One region of the Rhizobium sp. L9 genome, then DNA from elsewhere that is predicted to be linked to it. Evidence: predicted binding sites of a transcription regulator. Region 1 holds the regulator's gene; each other region holds the start of a gene.
The links. The regulator LexA, encoded in region 1, represses DNA repair genes until DNA is damaged. The targets are predictions, from matches to a motif close to TGTTCNNNNTGTGTTCNG.

Region 1 (6,341 bases):
GCGGGCTTCAACGGTGATCCTCGATTCATCCGTGACGACGACGGTGACTGGCCGCGTCGAACGGCGGGAAGGCGACGGGCGCGGGCGCTGGCGCTACATTCTTGCCGTCGCCGGCACCGAGGCGCCGGAGCTGAAACGGCCGCCGAGACGCATCACCGCGATCGTCCGGGGCGCCGATGCGCCTTTCGAGATCGGCGACGTCATCACCGGCAAGGCACGTCTGACGCCGCCGGCAGGCCCCGCACTTCCCGCGCTCAACGACTTTTCCTTCGGTGCCTATTTCGACGGCATCGGCGCCAACGGTTTCTTCTATGGTGCGCCGGAGAAACTCGACTTGGAGGCAGGCCCGCAGGCGGCCAGGTCGACGGCGGACGCCCTGCTCGAATGGCTCTACCAGCTGCGCAGCAGCATCGGCGACCGCATAAGATCGATCCTGCCCGGTGATACCGGCGCCTTTGCCGCTGCCCTGGTGACGGATGAACGGCGCGCCATATCGCACGTGACGACAGAGGCGCTGCGCCAGTCCGGCCTTGCCCATATCGTCGCGATCTCGGGCCTCAACATGGCGCTGTCGGCTGGCATCTTCTTCGTCGGCTTCCGGATGCTGCTCAGCCTCTTTCCCGGCATCGCCCAAGCCTATCCGACAAAGAAGATCGCCGCTGCCGGCGCGCTCATCGCCGTCACCGCCTATTACCTGATCTCCGGTTTCGGGGTTTCGGCCGAGCGCGCCTTTATCATGATGGCCATCATGCTGATTGCCGTCTTCTTCGACCGGCCGTCGATTAGCCTGCGCAATGTCGTTCTCTCCGCGCTCATCATCATCGCCATTTCACCTTCGGAAGTATTGGGCCCGAGCTTTCAAATGTCCTTTGCCGCCACATTGGCCTTGGTATCGGGCTATCAGTTGTGGAAGGACAGGCGTGTCCGCGAAAACGCTTTTCTGAAACTGCCGATCATCAGGCCGGTGGTTGCCGTCGCCGGTTTCTTCGGCGGCGTCTTCCTGACCTCGCTGATCGGCGGCTTTTCCACCGCATTGTTTTCGATCGAGCATTTTCATCGCCTGACGGCTTACGGCCTGCCGGCAAACCTTGCGACGATGCCGATTATCTCCTTCATCGTCATGCCGGCCGGATTGTTGGCGATGTTGCTCATGCCTTTCGGTCTGGACGCTCCGCTCTGGAAGGTCGTCGGATTCGGCCTCGATCTGGTGATTGCGGTTGCCAAGACGGTGTCCGGCTGGGGCGGTGATATCGGCATCGGCCGCTTGCCCGGCTGGTATTTCGCAGTGGCGGTGGCAGGCTTTCTGCTGCTGACGCTGCTGCGCACTCGGCTGCGCCATGTCGGCACATCGATCATCGCCATCTCGACGCTCATCGTGCTGCTTCTGCCGGTTCCCCGGCCGCCGGATCTGGTGATTTCGGAGGATGGCAGTCTGGTTGCGGTCGTCGCGGCTGAGGCAATAGCTTCCAACCGTGAAAACCCGCCGGATTTCATATTCGACCAGTGGCAGAGAGCGCTGGTGCTGCCGACACATGATCCGCCGAAGATGCTGGATGGTCCGGCCATCCCGCCGGAAGGAGAAGGCCGCCGTGTCAGGCTTTCCCGCGATCAGCAGAACGAAGCGAGTGCGGCGATGCGGGCAGCCGCAGCAGGCGGTGAAGCAAACCGTTTTTCCTGCGTCAAGAAGGCTTGGTGCACATCAAGACTTGGCAATGGCCATATCGTCACCGTTATCGACAATGCCGCCTATCTCGGCCCGGCCTGCGATACGGCCGATATCGTCGTGACCTCGGTCCGTCTGCGTTTCAACAGCTGCCGTTCAGGTGGCACGCTTTTCACCGGCGAGACGCTGCGTAGGACCGGCTCGCTCGAATTGCGTTTCGCCGATGCCGGCCTGGAGGTCACCACCGCCTTCGATGCCTTGTCGCGACCATGGATGCGCCATCGCGCCTATGATTGGCGCAATGATCGTTTTACCGATTCCAGCCCATCCGGCGTCAGTGATAGCGACGGATGAGGCCGACGAGCTTGCCCTGCACCTTGACGCGGTCGGGCCCGAAGATGCGGGTCTCATAAGCCGGGTTGGCGGCCTCGAGCGCGATCGAGGCGCCCTTGCGGCGGAAACGCTTCAGCGTTGCTTCCTCGTCATCGACGAGGGCAACGACGATATCGCCGGGACTGGCGGTACTGCCGTTGCGAATGATCACGGTGTCGCCGTCGAAGATGCCGGCGTCGATCATCGAATCGCCTTTAACCTCCAGCGCATAGTGCTCACCGGAGCCGAGCATATCTGAAGGAACGACTATATCGTGGGTGTTGTTCTGGATCGCCGAGATCGGAACGCCGGCGGCGATACGTCCCATGACCGGCACGGAGACGGAGTTGCCATTGTCGGCGACCGGCTTTGGCGCAGCGGGGGCGGCGACCGGCTGGGGCTTACCGAGGCTGCCCTCGATGACGCTCGGCGAAAAACCGCGACGCTGAAGACTGGGGTTATAGGCCTCCGGAAGCTTGATCACCTCGAGCGCCCGGGCGCGGTTCGGTAGGCGGCGAATGAAGCCGCGTTCCTCAAGCGCCGTGATCAGGCGGTGAATGCCGGATTTCGAGGCGAGATCCAGGGCATCCTTCATTTCGTCGAAAGAGGGAGGAACGCCGGATTCCTTCATGCGCTCATGGATGAAAAGGAGAAGCTCCTGTTGTTTGCGCGTGAGCATCGACGTTAGACCCCGTGATTGAAACAAATCCAGAACGGACACTATATGTTCCATATGTGTTCCGCAAGTAGCTAAATTTCCGTAAAAGTTCACGTCAACTCGCTGAGATTTTTATTTTCATTTGCCGGATTGGCGCACATGTCTTGCATTGAGGGAGGTGCTGTCGCACATCTCTTTCCGGTTTCAGGAGGGATATTCATGAACGCGCATTCCGCCAGGTCGCACCCGCTGGATCATGTCGTGCTGCCCGTGGTCAATATCGATCTGGCGCGTGAGAGGCTCGGCAAGCTCGGTTTCACCGTCGCCGCCGATGCGCGCCATCCCTTCGGAACGGAGAATGCCTGCGTCTTTTTCGCCGACAAGACCTATCTGGAGCCGCTTGGCGTGGCGAGTGTCGACGAGAGCGAAGCAGCGGCCCGCCAGGGCAACGTCTTCATCGCCCGCAATCGCGCCTTCCGTTTCCGCTGCGGCGAGGAGGGACTTTCTGCGCTGGCCTTCCTCAGCGAGGATGCCGACCTCGATCATAAGCGCTTCGTCAGCAACGGCGCGAGCGCCGGTGAGATGTTGCAGTTCAGCCGGCCGATGCGGATGCCGGACGGTTCGGAGAGCGTCGGCAGCTTTAAGCTGGCCTTTGCAGCTGATTTGCGCGCCCCCGATTTCTTTCTCTTTACTTGCCAGCGCATCACTTCGTTCCCTACAGATCGCGCCGCGCTGGAGAGACACGCCAATGGCGTGATCGGCATTGCCGAGATCGCACTTTGTGCACCGGACCCGGCGGCATTCGCCGCCTTCGTCGGGCTCGCGATTGGGCAGGCGGCGGTGGAGAAAACCGGTTTCGGCATGAATATCGCGGCATCAAATGCAAAGATCAGCTTGATGACGGCCGGAAGGGCTGGAGGCCTATTTCGAGACCGCTGTCTCATCAGCCGATCGCGGCCTGCGGGGGCGGGCAATCCTCTTCACCGTCATCGATCTTGCCGTGACAGAAGCGCATTTGGGTGCTAACGGGATCACATTCACACGCGCAAGAACAATCGCATTCTGGTGAAGCCCACGCCCGGGCAGGGTGCGCTCTTCGCCTTCGAGGAAACACGATGAGCACCGACACGAATTCCGAAGTCAGGATCGGCGAAGGCGAAGGCCAGGTCACTTTTTCCAATACTGGCCGCTTGTCGCTGATCGCCGGTCCATGCCAAATGGAGAGCCGGGATCACGCCTTCATGGTCGCCGGCACGCTGAAGGAGCTTTGCGGCAAGCTCGGCATTGGCCTCGTCTACAAGAGCTCCTTCGACAAGGCGAACCGTACCTCGCTCTCGGCTGAACGCGGCATCGGCCTGGAAAAGGGCATGGAGGTCTTTGCCGACCTCAAGAAGGAATTCGGCTTTCCCGTCATAACCGACGTCCATACGGCCGAGCAATGCGCCGAGGTGGCCAAGGTGGTCGATGTTCTGCAGATCCCGGCCTTCCTCTGCCGTCAGACGGACCTTCTGATCGCCGCCGCCAGAACCGGCCGCGCCGTCAATGTCAAGAAGGGCCAGTTCCTCGCCCCTTGGGATATGAAGAACGTTCTGAAGAAGCTCAACGCCAGCGGCAATCTGAATGTGCTCTTGTGCGAGCGCGGTGCCTCCTTCGGCTACAATACGCTGGTTTCCGACATGCGTTCGCTGCCGATCATGGCGGCGATGGGAGCTCCCGTCATTTTTGACGCCACCCATTCCGTGGCGCAGCCGGGCGGGCAGGGCGATTCCTCCGGCGGCCAGCGCGAGTTCGTGGAAACGCTGGCGCGCGCGGCAGTGGCGACGGGAATTGCCGGCGTCTTCGTCGAAACCCATCAGGATCCCGACAACGCACCGTCCGACGGGCCGAACATGGTCTATCTCAAGGACATGCCGCGACTGCTTGAGAAGCTGCTTGCCTTCGATGCGATCGCCAAGGCCTAACGTTCAACAGGCTGACATGATCGTGGTTTAGGCCACGATGCGATACCCGCTCGAAGGCGGGAAATTGCGCCATTGTAATTTGCACGCCTTCGATTATGACAGGCTTCGAACGACTTATCACCCACCGAGCAGGAAGAACCCATGACTGCAATCACCGATATCATCGCCCGCGAGATCCTCGATAGCCGTGGCAACCCCACCGTCGAAGTCGACGTCTATCTCGAAGACGGCAGCATGGGCCGCGCGGCCGTTCCCTCGGGCGCCTCGACGGGCGCACATGAGGCGGTCGAGCTGCGCGACGGCGGCAAGCGCTATCTCGGCAAGGGCGTCGAAAAGGCGGTCGAGGCCGCCAACACCGAGATCTTCGACGCGATCGGCGGCATCGACGCCGAAAATCAGATCCAGATCGACAACATCATGATCGAGCTCGATGGCACGCCGAACAAGTCGCGCCTCGGCGCCAACGCCATCCTCGGCGTCTCGCTCGCCGTCGCCAAGGCTGCGGCCCAGGCATCCGGCCTGCCGCTTTACCGTTACGTCGGCGGCGCTTCCGCCAGCCTCCTGCCGGTGCCTATGATGAACATCATCAACGGCGGCGCTCATGCCGACAACCCGATCGACTTCCAGGAATTCATGATCCTGCCGGTCGGCGCCGATTCGATCGCCGACGCCGTGCGCATGGGTTCGGAAGTCTTCCATACGCTCCGCAAGGAGCTTGCCGCGCAGGGCCACAACACCAATGTCGGTGACGAAGGCGGCTTCGCTCCCGGCCTGAAGAGTGCGCCCGAAGCCCTCGACTTCATCATGAAGTCGATCGAGAAAGCCGGCTACAAGCCGGGCGACGACATGTGCCTCGGCCTCGACTGCGCCTCGACGGAATTCTTCAAGGACGGCAAGTATGTTCTGGAGGGCGAAGGCCGCACGCTCGAGTCGGGCGCCATGGCCGAATATCTGGCCGAGCTCGCCGGCAAATACCCGATCATCTCGATCGAAGACGGCATGGCCGAAGACGACTGGGAGGGCTGGAAGGCGCTGACCGATCTGATCGGCAAGAAGACTCAGCTCGTCGGCGACGATCTCTTCGTCACCAACTCGGCCCGCCTTCGCGACGGCATCCGCATGGGCGTCGCCAACTCGATCCTCGTCAAGGTCAACCAGATCGGCTCTCTGACGGAAACGCTTGATGCCGTTAACACGGCGCATAAGGCAGCCTATACCGCCGTCATGTCGCACCGCTCCGGAGAAACGGAAGATTCGACCATTGCCGATCTCGCAGTTGCCACCAACTGCGGCCAGATCAAGACCGGCTCACTGTCGCGTTCTGACCGTCTCGCCAAGTACAATCAGCTGATCCGCATCGAGGAGGGCCTAGGCCCCCAGGCCCAATATGCCGGCCGCTCGATCATCAAAGGCTGATCCGATCTGATTTGCAATGCTCGACCCGCGCCTCACCGGCGCGGGTTTTTTCTTGCCGGCGGTTACGGTCAATGAACGGTTAATCTCTGCGCGTTATGCTGAACGAATTGGTAATGCGTTCAAGAGCATGCGTGTATGTGGACAAAGCATCATAAGAAGAGAAAGCTCGGCCGCTTCGTCATCCCGGCTATGACGGTCGCCTTCCTTTCCTATTTCGGTTATCATTGCATCCATGGCGATTATGGCCTGCGGGCGACGGAGACGTTCGAGC
Region 2 (6,341 bases), on a different contig from region 1:
GTTCATCACCGATTTCGTCGCGGCCGAGTGCCGTCAGTCGGGCAAGGCGCAGTTCGAGGATAGCGCGCGCCTGCTCTTCGGAGAGGTTGTAGGTCACGTCGTCGTTGATGCGGTGACGCGGGTCGTCGATCAGACGGATCAGACTTTCGACATCTTCGGCCGGCCAGCGGCGCGTCATCAGCTCTTCGCGGGCCGACTGCGGATCAGGCGCCTGGCGGATGACACGGATGACTTCGTCGATATTGGCGACGGCGATCGCGAGACCAACCAAGACGTGGGCGCGCTCGCGCGCCTTGCGCAGCAGGAACTTCGTTCTCCGGCTAACGACTTCTTCGCGGAAGGAGACGAAGGCGCGCAGCATATCGAGCAGCGTCAGCTGCTCCGGCTTGCCGCCGTTCAGCGCCACCATGTTGCAGCCGAAGGAGGTCTGCAAAGGCGTATAGCGGTAGAGCTGGTTGAGAATGACCTCGGCATTGGCGTCGCGTTTCAATTCGATGACCACGCGATAGCCCTGGCGATCGGATTCGTCGCGCAGATCGGAGATGCCCTCGATGCGCTTTTCGCGCACGAGCTCGGCCATCTTCTCGATCATCGTCGCCTTATTCACCTGGTATGGAATTTCGGTGATGATGATCTGCTCGCGGTCGCCGCGCATCGGCTCGATGGTGGCGACGCCGCGCATGATGACGGAACCGCGTCCGGTCTCGTAAGCCGAGCGGATGCCGGCGCGGCCGAGGATCTTGGCGCCCGTCGGGAAGTCGGGGCCGGGAATGATCTGCATCAGTTCCGGCAGCTCGATCGCCGGATCGTTGATCAGCGCAATGCAGCCGTCGATGACTTCGGAGAGGTTGTGCGGCGGAATGTTGGTCGCCATGCCCACCGCGATGCCGCCGGCGCCGTTGACGAGCAGGTTCGGGAACTTGGCGGGAACGACGACCGGCTCGGAGAGCGTGCCGTCATAGTTGTCGCGGAAGTCGACGGTTTCCTTGTCGAGATCGTCGAGCAGCGAATGGGCAGCCTTCTCCAGGCGGCACTCGGTGTATCGTTCGGCCGCCGGCGGATCGCCGTCGACCGAGCCGAAGTTGCCCTGGCCGTCGATCAGTGGCAGGCGCAGCGACCAGGGCTGCGCCATGCGGGCAAGCGCGTCGTAAATAGCGGCGTTGCCGTGCGGATGGTATTTACCCATCACGTCGCCGGTAACGCGGGCGCATTTGACGTACTTCTTGTTCCAGTCGATGCCGAGCTCGGACATGCCGTAGAGGATGCGCCGGTGCACGGGCTTCAGGCCGTCGCGCACGTCGGGCAACGCGCGGCTGACGATGACGCTCATGGCGTAATCGAGATACGACCGCTGCATTTCCTCCATGATGGAGATGGGCTCGATGCCTGGCGGGAGCTTCCCGCCGCCGGGGGGTGTTTGCTCAGTCAAAACAGATCACGATCTCTTCTAGAATCACTTGAAGATTTATAGCGGAAAGCCTGTTCCCGCGCCATTTTCTGAGCGCGTTTTGAACAGGCTTTTGCGGCCGAAAAAGGGTAAAGCACCGGACTTGTGCGGCCGGACCGGACAAATCGGCCGCGGGCCGCCGCAGCATATTTGCCAAATCGAAATCCCCGCTTCACAATCGCAGAAAACCACGCACCCATATGGGCTTCCGGAGAGACGATGGCAAGCGCCGACCAGTTGATCAACGCCTTTACCACGCTCATCGTCACCATCGACCCGCCGGGCCTCGCACCGCTCTTCCTGGGGCTGACGATCGGCATGAGCCGGACCGAGCGCCGGCAGGTGGCGCTGCGCGGCTCGACCATCGCATTCATCATCCTCGCCGTCTTCGCTTTGTTCGGCGCAGGCGTGCTCGGCGTGCTCGGGATCTCGATCGGCGCCTTCCGCCTCGCCGGCGGGCTCCTGCTCTTCTGGATCGCCTTCGAGATGGTGTTCGAGAAGCGGCAGGACCGCAAGGAGAAGACGACCGAGGTGGCGATCACCAAGGATCATATTGAGAATATCGCCGTCTTTCCCCTCGCCCTGCCGCTGATTGCCGGCCCCGGCGCGATCTCGGCGACCATCCTGCTTTCCGGCACACTGGCGACTTCGGTCGAAAAAGCCCAACTGATCGGCGTCATCGCCGCCATTCTGCTGCTGACCTTCCTCATGCTGCTGATTGCTGAAAGGCTCGACCGCTTTCTCGGCGTCACCGGTCGAGCGATCCTCACCCGCCTGCTCGGCGTCATCCTCGCAGCCCTTGCGGTGCAGTTCGTCGTCGACGGCGCGAAAGCCGCGCTCAATCTCATCAGCGCGACGCCGAATTGAAATGGCAGCACATGTTCGGGGTGACCCGACGAGATCAACTGCCGTGACATCAAAGAAAAAGAGCATGACGCCGGCCCGGACATCATGCTCTCGGATGCTCTCATAAAGCCAGAACAGGCGGCCGATCAAAACGGGATGTCGTCGTCGAGATCGCGCGAGAAATTGCCGCCGCCACCGCCGCGGCTGGACGATGAGGATGACGGGGCGCCGTAGTCGTCGCCATAATCATTGTTGCTGCTGCCGCGGCCGCCGCCGAAGCCGGAGCTCGCGCCGCCGCCATCGCCGCGGCCGTCGAGCATCGTCAGCGTCGAGTTGAAGCCCTGCAGCACGACTTCAGTCGAGTAGCGATCCTGGCCCTGCTGGTCCTGCCACTTGCGGGTCTGCAGCTGGCCCTCGACATAGAGCTTGGCGCCTTTCTTCACATATTGCTCGACGACTTTGCAGAGGCCTTCGTTGAAGACGACCACAGTGTGCCATTCGGTCTTTTCGCGGCGCTCACCCGAATTGCGGTCGCGCCACGTTTCCGAGGTCGCGATACGGAGGTTGGCGATCGGCCGGCCATCCTGAGTGCGGCGGATTTCGGGGTCTGCACCCACGTTTCCAACCAGAATTACCTTGTTCACGCTACCAGCCATGCTTTTCACCCTGCCTGCCGCCCTGCCCGGCGGCGTTAATCGATCAGCGCACCTTAAACCATAGCGAACCGCAGATGCGCGCGAACGGTGTTTAATCCACAGTTTATCCCATCAGAAAGCGGCATGCATTCATCAGGAATTTTGTTCTTTATTTGTTCTAGTTTATCCGTATGATCCTGTCAACAGAATCGAAAACCTTGAGTCATCCAGGATATTCAGCCTCGACTCGCCCGCCGGCATCACTAAATAAGGGCTGTTATCCAGAAAACCAAAGCAGAGACGATGAGCGAACTAAAGACGATCTCCATACGCGGCGCGCGCGAGCACAATCTGAAGAGTATCGATCTTGATCTGCCGCGCAACAAGCTGATCGTCATGACCGGTCTTTCGGGCTCGGGCAAATCCTCGCTCGCCTTCGACACGATCTATGCCGAGGGCCAGCGGCGCTATGTCGAGAGTCTGTCGGCCTATGCCCGGCAATTCCTCGAAATGATGCAGAAGCCCGATGTCGACCAGATCGACGGGCTGTCGCCTGCCATTTCTATCGAGCAGAAGACCACCTCGCGCAACCCGCGCTCGACGGTCGGCACCGTCACCGAGATCTACGACTACATGCGCCTACTCTTTGCCCGCGTCGGCGTTCCCTATTCGCCGGCGACCGGCCTGCCGATCGAGAGCCAGACCGTCAGCCAGATGGTCGACCGCATCCTCGCTTTCGGCGAGGGCACGCGCCTTTACATTCTCGCGCCGCTCGTGCGCGGCCGCAAGGGCGAATACAAGAAGGAGCTGGCGGAGCTGATGAAGAAGGGCTTCCAGCGGGTCAAGGTTGACGGCCAGTTTTACGAGATCGCCGAGGCGCCTGTTCTCGACAAGAAATACAAGCACGACATCGACGTGGTGGTCGACCGTATCGTCGTGCGCCCGGATGTGTCGGCGCGTCTCGCCGACAGCCTTGAAACCTGCCTGAAACTCGCCGACGGGCTGGCGATCGCCGAATTCGCCGACAAGCCGCTGCCGCCGGAGGAGACCTCGGCCGGCGGTTCGGCCAACAAGTCGCTGAACGAGACGCATGAGCGCGTGCTGTTTTCTGAAAAATTCGCCTGCCCGGTCTCGGGCTTCACCATCCCGGAAATCGAACCCAGGCTCTTCTCCTTCAACAACCCCTTCGGCGCCTGCCCGACCTGCGACGGTCTCGGCGCCCAACAGAAGATCGATCCCGACCTGATCGTACCCGAACCGGAGCGGACGCTGCGGGACGGGGCGATCGCGCCCTGGGCCAAATCGACTTCGCCTTACTACAATCAGACGCTGGAAGCGCTCGGCAAACATTACGGCTTCAAGCTCGGCACCCGCTGGAACGACCTGTCCGACGAGGCCAAGGACGTCATCCTCAACGGCACGGACGACAAGATCGAGTTCCACTACGCCGACGGCGCCCGTTCCTATACCACGCACAAAAATTTCGAGGGCATCATCACCAATCTCGAGCGCCGCTGGAAGGAGACGGATTCCGCCTGGGCACGCGAGGATATCGAGCGCTTCATGTCGGCCGCCCCCTGCCCGGCCTGCAACGGCTATCGCCTGAAGCCGGAAGCGCTGGCGGTGAAGATCAATAAGCTGCATATCGGCGAAGTGACCGAAATGTCGATCCGCATCGCGCGCGACTGGTTCGAGGCGCTGCCGGCGACATTCAATGCCAAGCAGAACGAGATTGCCGTCCGGATCCTCAAGGAAATCCGTGACCGCCTGCGCTTTTTGAACGATGTCGGCCTGGAATATCTAAGCCTGTCACGCAATTCCGGCACGCTATCGGGCGGCGAGAGCCAGCGCATTCGCCTCGCCTCGCAGATTGGCTCGGGCCTGACGGGCGTGCTCTACGTACTCGACGAACCATCCATCGGACTGCATCAGCGCGACAACGCCCGGCTGCTGGATACGTTGAAGCACCTGCGCGATATCGGCAACACCGTCATCGTCGTCGAGCATGACGAGGATGCGATCCTCACGGCCGATGACGTGGTCGACATCGGCCCGGCCGCCGGCATCCACGGCGGCCAGGTCATCGCCCATGGCACGCCACAGGATATCATGGACAATCCGAAGTCGCTGACCGGCAAATATCTCTCCGGGGAACTGGGGGTTCCCGTTCCTGAGGGGCGCCGCAAGCCGAAGAAGGGCCGCGAAATCAAGGTGATCGGCGCGCGCGGTAACAATCTGAAGAATGTCACGGCATCCATTCCGCTTGGCGTCTTCACGGCTGTGACCGGAGTCTCCGGCGGCGGCAAGTCCACCTTCCTGATCGAGACGCTCTATAAATCGGCGGCGCGCCGCGTCATGGGCGCGCGCGAAATCCCGGCCGACCACGACCGCATCGACGGTTTCGAGCATATCGACAAGGTGATCGACATCGACCAGTCGCCGATCGGCCGCACGCCGCGCTCGAACCCCGCGACCTATACCGGCGCCTTCACGCCGATTCGCGACTGGTTCGCCGGCCTGCCGGAAGCCAAGGCGCGCGGCTACCAGCCCGGCCGCTTCTCCTTCAACGTCAAGGGCGGGCGCTGCGAGGCCTGCCAGGGCGACGGCGTCATCAAGATCGAGATGCACTTCCTGCCCGATGTCTACGTCACCTGCGACGTCTGCCATGGCAAGCGCTATAACAGAGAGACACTCGACGTCACCTTCAAGCAGAAGTCGATCGCCGACGTGCTCGACATGACGGTGGAAGAAGGCGTCGATTTCTTTGCGGCAGTACCCGCCGTGCGCGACAAGCTGCAATCGCTGAAGGATGTCGGTCTCGGTTACATCAAGGTCGGCCAGCAGGCCAATACGCTCTCGGGCGGCGAAGCACAGCGCGTCAAGCTCGCCAAGGAGCTGTCGAAACGTTCGACCGGACGTACACTCTATATTCTCGACGAACCGACGACCGGCCTGCATTTCCATGACGTCGCCAAGCTGCTCGAAATGCTGCACGAGCTCGTCAACCAGGGCAATTCGGTGGTGGTGATCGAGCACAATCTCGAAGTCATCAAGACGGCCGACTGGGTGCTCGATTTCGGCCCCGAGGGCGGTGATGGCGGCGGTGAAATCGTGGCTGTCGGCACGCCCGAGGCAATTGTCAGGGAACAGCGCTCCTATACCGGCCATTTCCTGAAAGAATTGCTGGAGCGGCGGCCTGCGAAGAAGGCGGTTGCGGCGGAATGACGATGAGGCTGGCGTCGCCTGATGATCTGGAAACGATCGCGACGCTGACGGCAGCCGCCTATCGTCCCTATACCGAACTCTTCGGCGCTCCACCGATTCCCGTGACGGAGGATTACGCGCCGCGGATCGACCGCGGCGAGGTCTGGCTGCGCGACATCGGCGGCGAAACGGCCGGCCTCGTGGTCGCA
Region 3 (6,341 bases), on a different contig from region 1:
GCGGCATCAAAACATGTTCCGTCTCATCGTCTTCCACGATGCCGCCGTTTCCGAAACGGGAGACAGCCCAGGAAAGGCCCGGCGTCGATGAGACCGCACCTCGTGCATCGAGCCCCATATGGAAGAGCCGCGACAGAATATCCTTGAGAAGAGATCTTTCCCCGCCGAAGAGGTGAGCGCAGCCGGTAATGTCGAGAAGCAGCCCATCCCTACCATCGAACGCCACCATCGGCGTATAACGGTCGCACCAGTCGGCAATGGCTTCCAGAAGCCGGCGGTCGGCCGCAGGATCTTCTTCCATGACATCGAGCGCCGGATACATGGCGCGCGCTTCGGCAACGCCTTGATCCTTCCGCAATCCCAACCTCTCGGCGAATTCGTCCAGCGCCGTCAAACGCATGGCGTTGTTGAGCTTGCCGCAACAGACGAGCGGCGGTTCTTCAGGACGCCCTTTCGAACGCCAGGAAAGCCCCCAGCGCTTGCGTGCGATGCGATCTGTGGCCAGATGCGGGAAGCTGAGCGCCAGAATGCGCTGATTTTTCGCCTGGAGACCGAGTGAAGCTTGGTTCGTCGACGGCAAGAAATTCGCGTTCATGGGGGCTCCACTCCAGAAGGAAGGAGAATGGAGCCGGATGTCGGCTCTTCTCCAGCGTGAGACGGAAAATCGGGTTGCCGATGCTGCCGGCTAGCTTCGATCCGTCCGGTAACGGCCGCAGATTCGACGGCGCCGGCTCGACCCGAAGGCGCAAAGCAGCACTGCTCGCTTCCTCCGCGCCGGCTTGACGGATGAGGAAAAGCGGACGGCGGGCGGCACGCGCCCTGAGGCTAAGCCGACGGCTTTCGGTCAGACCGAAATGCAGAGGATTGCCACGCACCTCCATGACGACGGCAGAGAAGGCTGCGTTTTCAACGGCAGCTTCCGCAAGCCAGAGCGCATCCTCCAGCTTGCGCGGCGCGGCATGGAAAAATCGCTCCGGCTTCAATCCGAAATCCTTAAGCCCCGGGGCATAAGGCCGGCCTGCTTCCAGCGCGCCAACCGCATCGCCGATCCAGAGCAGCGGCAGAGACCTCCCGGCATCTTCCTCTTGTTTCTGCATCCACGTCACAACAGCCATAGCCAGGCCGCTTGCCGCCCCAGCATCGCGGGAACTTGCAGCGCGAAATTCAATGATCGCGTCGAGCGGCAGGCCGCCTTCCATCGCCTCGTCGAGCGGTGACACGCCAATTGGCAGGCGAAGCCCGAGGTCGTTTCGTTCCTGAATCTCTCCGGTCTTTTCCGAAGCCATGGCTTCCCGCTCCGCTGCCGCAAGCGCCGGCGCAGGCTTTCCTTCTAGCTTGGCGATGGTTTCGCGGAGCGCAAAAAGCCGCTCGCGCGCCAGGGCGTTCTGCGCCATGGCGTTTACTCCGTCCGTCTTTGTTCCTGTTATGTTCTTATGGATTCCAGAGAGCTGAAGAAGAGTCAACAATCATTTTTTATGAATTTATTCCTGCCTTTGATTCCGCACTCGAAAATCGGCGGCAAAGGTTCTATATGGGCCCGCAAAGGAAGGAATATTCATGGCCCGCGTAGACCAGAGCGATGATTGGCAGGACCGCCATGCGCCGACGATCAGCACCTTCGAGTCGCTGGCCATGGAGGCTTACAGCCATCTACCGGATGAATTCCGCCAGCTGACGACCAATCTCACCATCGAGATTGAGGATTTCCCCGATGACGACGTTTTCGAGGATATGGCGCTGGAAACGCCTTTCGACCTGCTCGGCCTTTTCGAAGGCAGGGGAATTTCGGAGCGTTTCACCGTGGAAACCGGCGAAATGCCGAACCGCATTCGCCTCTACCGTCGCCCCATCCTCGACTATTGGGCCGAGAACGACGAGACGCTCGGCGATATCATCACTCACGTCCTGATCCACGAGATCGGCCACCATTTCGGGCTGAGCGATGAGGATATGGAGCGGATCGAGGCCAGCGCCGAGGAAGCCGCCGAGCGCTGAAACCGTGCGTTCGGCAGAACGCGCTATTGCTCGGAGAGCTTCATCTCCGGATCGTAATCCTTGCCTTCGACAGTCTTGACGACGGCCTGGCCGCATTGCATCGCGCCGGTTGCGGCATTGAAGGCATAGGTCGGCGAGCCCTCCAGAGACCAGCCCTTGTTGAGGGCGGCGGTGACCTTGTGGCAGAAGGAAGCGTCGTCGGGACCGGTCAGGAAGCGGTAGAGTTTCATCAGGCGGGCTTTCTTGCAGAAATCAGACGGGCTTTATGAACCAGAGCTTCGGCCTGGACAAGATGCAGCCGCTCGATCATCCGGCCGTTCGCATTGATGACGTTGAGGCCTTGGGCGGCCGGATCGGCAAAGGCTGATATGATTGCCTGCGCTTCGGCAATCTCTTCCGCGCTCGGACCGAAATGCCGGTTGGCGGCCGCAATCTGCGCGGGATGGATCAGCATCTTGCCGGAAAAACCCATAGCGCGACCCTGCCCGCATTCGACGTCGAAACCTTCGCCATCCCGGAAATCGTTGAAAACGCTGTCGAGCGCATCAAGCCCATTAGCCTTGACCGCGAGAATGACCTGCATCAGCCAGGGCACGAGAAAGCTTCGCCCCGGCTGCGGCAGGACGCCGGTTTCCTTGCGCAGGTCGTTGAGGCCGACGACGAGGCAATCGAGCCGCGCCCCCGGCATGCGGCCGGTTTCGGCGATCGCCCCGACGTTCAGCACGCCGCGCGGCGTTTCGATCATTGCCCAGATGCGCAGCTCCTCTGGCACCTGCGCATCGGCCAGCAGATCGCCAATATCGATGACATCCTGGGGTCCATCCACTTTCGGCAGGAGAACGGCGTCGGGCAAAAGCGCCTTGACCAGATCGAGATCCGCCGCCCCGAATCCGGATGACAAAGAATTGATACGAATGATCCTTTCCTTGCCCTCGAGCGGCGGTCCGCCAAAAAAAGCATGCAGATTTTCCCGCGCCTGGCCCTTGCTCTCGGGCGCGACGGAGTCCTCCAGGTCGAAAATAACCGCATCACAATCAAGGGAACGGCTCTTTTCGAGCGCCCGCAGATTGATGGCCGGCACGCTCAGCACCGAGCGGCGCAGACTTGAGGAACGCAGAGGTGTGGTTTGCTTCATCAGCCATTAGTGCCAAGCTTCGCAAAGCCCGGCAAGACAACAAAAAGCCATGCTTGCCTTGCAGAGAGGAAAAGGAAGGACCACATTCCTTTCTGTAGAAAGGTTTCAAACCCATGCAGAACATTCGCTCCATCTTCTTCATGCTGGCCGGCGCCACCTTCTTTGTCGCCATGCTGCTTCTCACCTTCTCGGTGACGCTTGCCGTCGGCGGCATCCTGACCGTGTTCATGGTCGGACGCGCGCTTTCGATGAAGATGAAGCCCGCTCCGGTGCGCGCCAAGGCAAACAACGGCAAGCCGGAGATGCGCGTCTGGAACGACGGCCGCGGCACGATCATCGATCTCTGAGGTCCTGCTTTCAAAAATATTGGCCGCCACTGTCGGATCATGCTTCCATGATACGTCTTTGAAGCAGCCGGGCATTCAGCCGGCGCTCAAAAACGATGGAGGACGAGCATGGATACGATGGAAGACAAACCGGCCAAGCTGCCGCCGGTGAAGAATGGCCTGCTGCCCTACCTGACCGTCGATGGTGCGGTGAAGGCCGCGGAATTCTACAAGAAGGCCTTCGGCGCCGAAGAGGCCCACAGGGTGCCGGTCGATGAAAGCGGCCGGACGATGCATATTCATCTCTATATCAATGACAGCTCCCTCATGCTGGCGGATGCCTATCCCGAATACGGCCATCCCTTCAAAGGCCATGAAGGTTTTGCCATCCAGCTTGTTATCGACGATATCGATTTCTGGTGGGATCGTGCCGTGGCCGCCGGCGCCGAAGTCGTCATGCCGGTCGAACTGATGTTCTGGGGCGATCGCTACGGCCAGCTTCGCGATCCGTTCGGCGTCCTCTGGGGCTTGAACGCTCCGACCAAGTAGCGGACACGCGCAACGGCGGGCCACGCGAAACGCCGCGTGGCCGCCATTTTAGAAAGATTCTCCTTCATTTCGGCGAAAAACTGGACTAGATGCACATTCAGGAAAGTACGTTTTGCTGAAATGGAGCATAGGTCATGGATAAATTCGTGAAGCTCACGGGCGTTGCAGCGCCCCTGCCGGTCGTCAACATCGACACCGACATGATCATCCCGAAGGACTATCTGAAGACCATTAAGCGCACCGGTCTCGGCAAGGGCCTTTTCGCCGAAGCCCGCTACAATGAAGACGGCTCCGAAAATCCCGATTTCGTGCTGAACAAGCCGGCCTATCGCGATGCTAAGATCCTAGTCGCCGGCGACAATTTCGGCTGCGGTTCCTCGCGCGAGCACGCTCCCTGGGCACTGCTCGATTTCGGCATTCGCTGCGTGATCTCCACCAGCTTTGCCGATATTTTCTACAACAACTGCTTCAAGAACGGCATCCTGCCGATCAAGGTCAGCCAGGAAGATCTCGACAAGCTGATGGACGACGCCTCGCGCGGCTCGAACGCTATCCTGACGATCGATCTTGAAAACCTCGAGATCACCGGCCCCGATGGCGGCTCCATCAACTTCGATCTCGACGAGTTCAAGCGCCATTGCCTGCTGAACGGCCTCGACGATATCGGCCTGACCCTGGAAAAGGGCAAGGCGATTGACGAATTCGAAAAGAAGAACGCCGCGTCGCATCCCTGGGCGGCTTAAGCTATTCAATTACTTGCTGATCGAGCCGGGACTTCGCCCGGCTTCGCCTGCCCAACATAATCCTTAGTTCAGACGATCGGGGCACCTGCCCCTCATCCGGCTGCCGCCACCTTCTCCCCGCAAGCGGGGCGAAGGTATGCCGCACCGTCTTCCTCAGCCTCAACGCTGCGTTTGCCGCGTCCCCTCGCCCCGTTTACGGGGAGAGGGTTAGGTGAGGGGCAGCTATCGGGGCACGAACCGAACCTAGCTCGGCATTTCTTTGATCTCGATCAGAGAAACTTCTCCTTCCAAAGCATCAGCTTTTCGAGCGACACGCCGATGCCGCCGCAGACTTCGATCAGCGGATTGTCAAAGCGCTGAAGCAGCCCGGCATGCACATCGGCAATGGCAAGGGCGGCACCGCAGGCCGGCTCCACCAGGATGCGATGCGCATCGGCAAATTTGAGGCAGGCGGCAACGGCATCGCTATCGCTGACGACGACGCTTTCGATCGGATGCTGCTTCGGTAGATCGAAGACATGCTGCGCCACCTGCCGTGCACCGAGCGACGTGGCAATCGAGGTGATGGCGGGAAGGGTAACGCGCTCGTTTGCCTTGAGGCTTGCGTGTAGTGACGCCGCCCCTTCGGTTTCGACTGCGATGACGGGGACACCGGAAAGGCCGTTCCGCTTCAGCCCTTCGACAATGCCGGCCAGCAGCCCACCGCCGCCGACGCTGGTAACGACGCAATCGAATGTCGCACCCTTCGCAACGACCTCATCGATCAGCGTGGCATGACCATCCCACAGAAGCGGATGGTCAAAAGGGTGCACATAGGTCGCCTTGCGGCTGCGGGCGAGTTCGACCGCGTGGGCATTGGCTTCGTCGAAAACGCCTCCGTGAACGAGGACACTCGCGCCGATTGCGGCAATCGACTGCCTAACATCGGCCGCCGTCGTCTCCGGCACGACGATGGTGACCGGCACTCCGAGCGTCCGGCCGGCATAGGCCGCGGCAATGCCGGCATTGCCGCCGGAGGCGCAGAGGATCTCGCGCGCACCATCTTTCACCTCCTGCTGGCACAGCCGGCCGACGCCGCGCAGCTTGAAGCTGCCGGAAGGCTGCAGCGCATCAAGCTTCAGCCAGAGCGGTTTGCCGCTGGCGCTATAGCCGGAGGATGTCCGAACCAGGGGCGTGTCGAGATGGAGGGGTGCTGAAGCCATGCGAACATCCAAGAAATAAGAGAGACCACTGTTCTAATCCGTTTGCCGGCACAGGAGCAACCTTCCTGACCTACAGGCCCGCGCCTTCAGACGCGCAAGGGACGCTGTTATACTTTCAATCTCTGAATCGGCCGAAAAATCGGGGCGACGCAGAGATTGAAGCGTACCGATTCAACCCTTCTCTCGCTTGAAATGCCTATTTGCGGGGTCTAAGAAGCCGCAACTTGTTTTTCCAGGAGGGTTTCATGACTGCGCGCAATCTTTTCCTGCTGCCGGGTGACGGCATCGGTCCCGAGGCGATGGGCGAGGTCCGCAGGATTATCGCCTATATGAACGAGGCGATGAATGCCGGTTTCGTAACCGACGAAGGCCTTGTCGGCGGTTGCGCTTA

Region 2: uvrA (excinuclease ABC subunit UvrA) is a predicted target of LexA. The motif match lies at 3,092-3,109, and genes of this name have one in related genera.
Region 3: CO660_RS08205 (metallopeptidase family protein) is a predicted target of LexA. The motif match lies at 1,416-1,433, and genes of this name have one in related genera.

What each region holds. Positions count from the first base shown of each region.
Region 1 covers NZ_NWSZ01000008.1:67,036-73,376, reverse strand. Annotated here, with positions in the region: gene CO660_RS10170 (ComEC/Rec2 family competence protein) at 1-2,017, shown strand, start outside; gene lexA (transcriptional repressor LexA) at 1,998-2,714, opposite strand; partial or broken gene CO660_RS10160 (VOC family protein) at 2,913-3,812, shown strand; gene kdsA (3-deoxy-8-phosphooctulonate synthase) at 3,809-4,654, shown strand; gene eno (phosphopyruvate hydratase) at 4,796-6,070, shown strand; gene CO660_RS10145 (septum formation initiator family protein) at 6,206-6,341, shown strand, end outside.
Region 2 covers NZ_NWSZ01000028.1:33,853-40,193, forward strand. Annotated here, with positions in the region: gene gyrA (DNA gyrase subunit A) at 1-1,429, opposite strand, end outside; gene CO660_RS25600 (MarC family protein) at 1,667-2,314, shown strand; gene CO660_RS25605 (single-stranded DNA-binding protein) at 2,440-2,949, opposite strand; gene uvrA (excinuclease ABC subunit UvrA) at 3,232-6,153, shown strand; partial or broken gene CO660_RS25615 (GNAT family N-acetyltransferase) at 6,150-6,341, shown strand, end outside.
Region 3 covers NZ_NWSZ01000006.1:271,625-277,965, forward strand. Annotated here, with positions in the region: gene CO660_RS08200 (DNA polymerase Y family protein) at 1-529, opposite strand, end outside; gene CO660_RS33755 (hypothetical protein) at 441-1,394, opposite strand; gene CO660_RS08205 (metallopeptidase family protein) at 1,558-1,995, shown strand; gene CO660_RS08210 (DUF1737 domain-containing protein) at 2,019-2,225, opposite strand; gene CO660_RS08215 (CoA ester lyase) at 2,225-3,130, opposite strand; gene CO660_RS08220 (hypothetical protein) at 3,244-3,477, shown strand; gene CO660_RS08225 (glyoxalase/bleomycin resistance/extradiol dioxygenase family protein) at 3,586-4,005, shown strand; gene leuD (3-isopropylmalate dehydratase small subunit) at 4,140-4,748, shown strand; gene CO660_RS08235 (pyridoxal-phosphate dependent enzyme) at 5,018-5,950, opposite strand; gene leuB (3-isopropylmalate dehydrogenase) at 6,196-6,341, shown strand, end outside.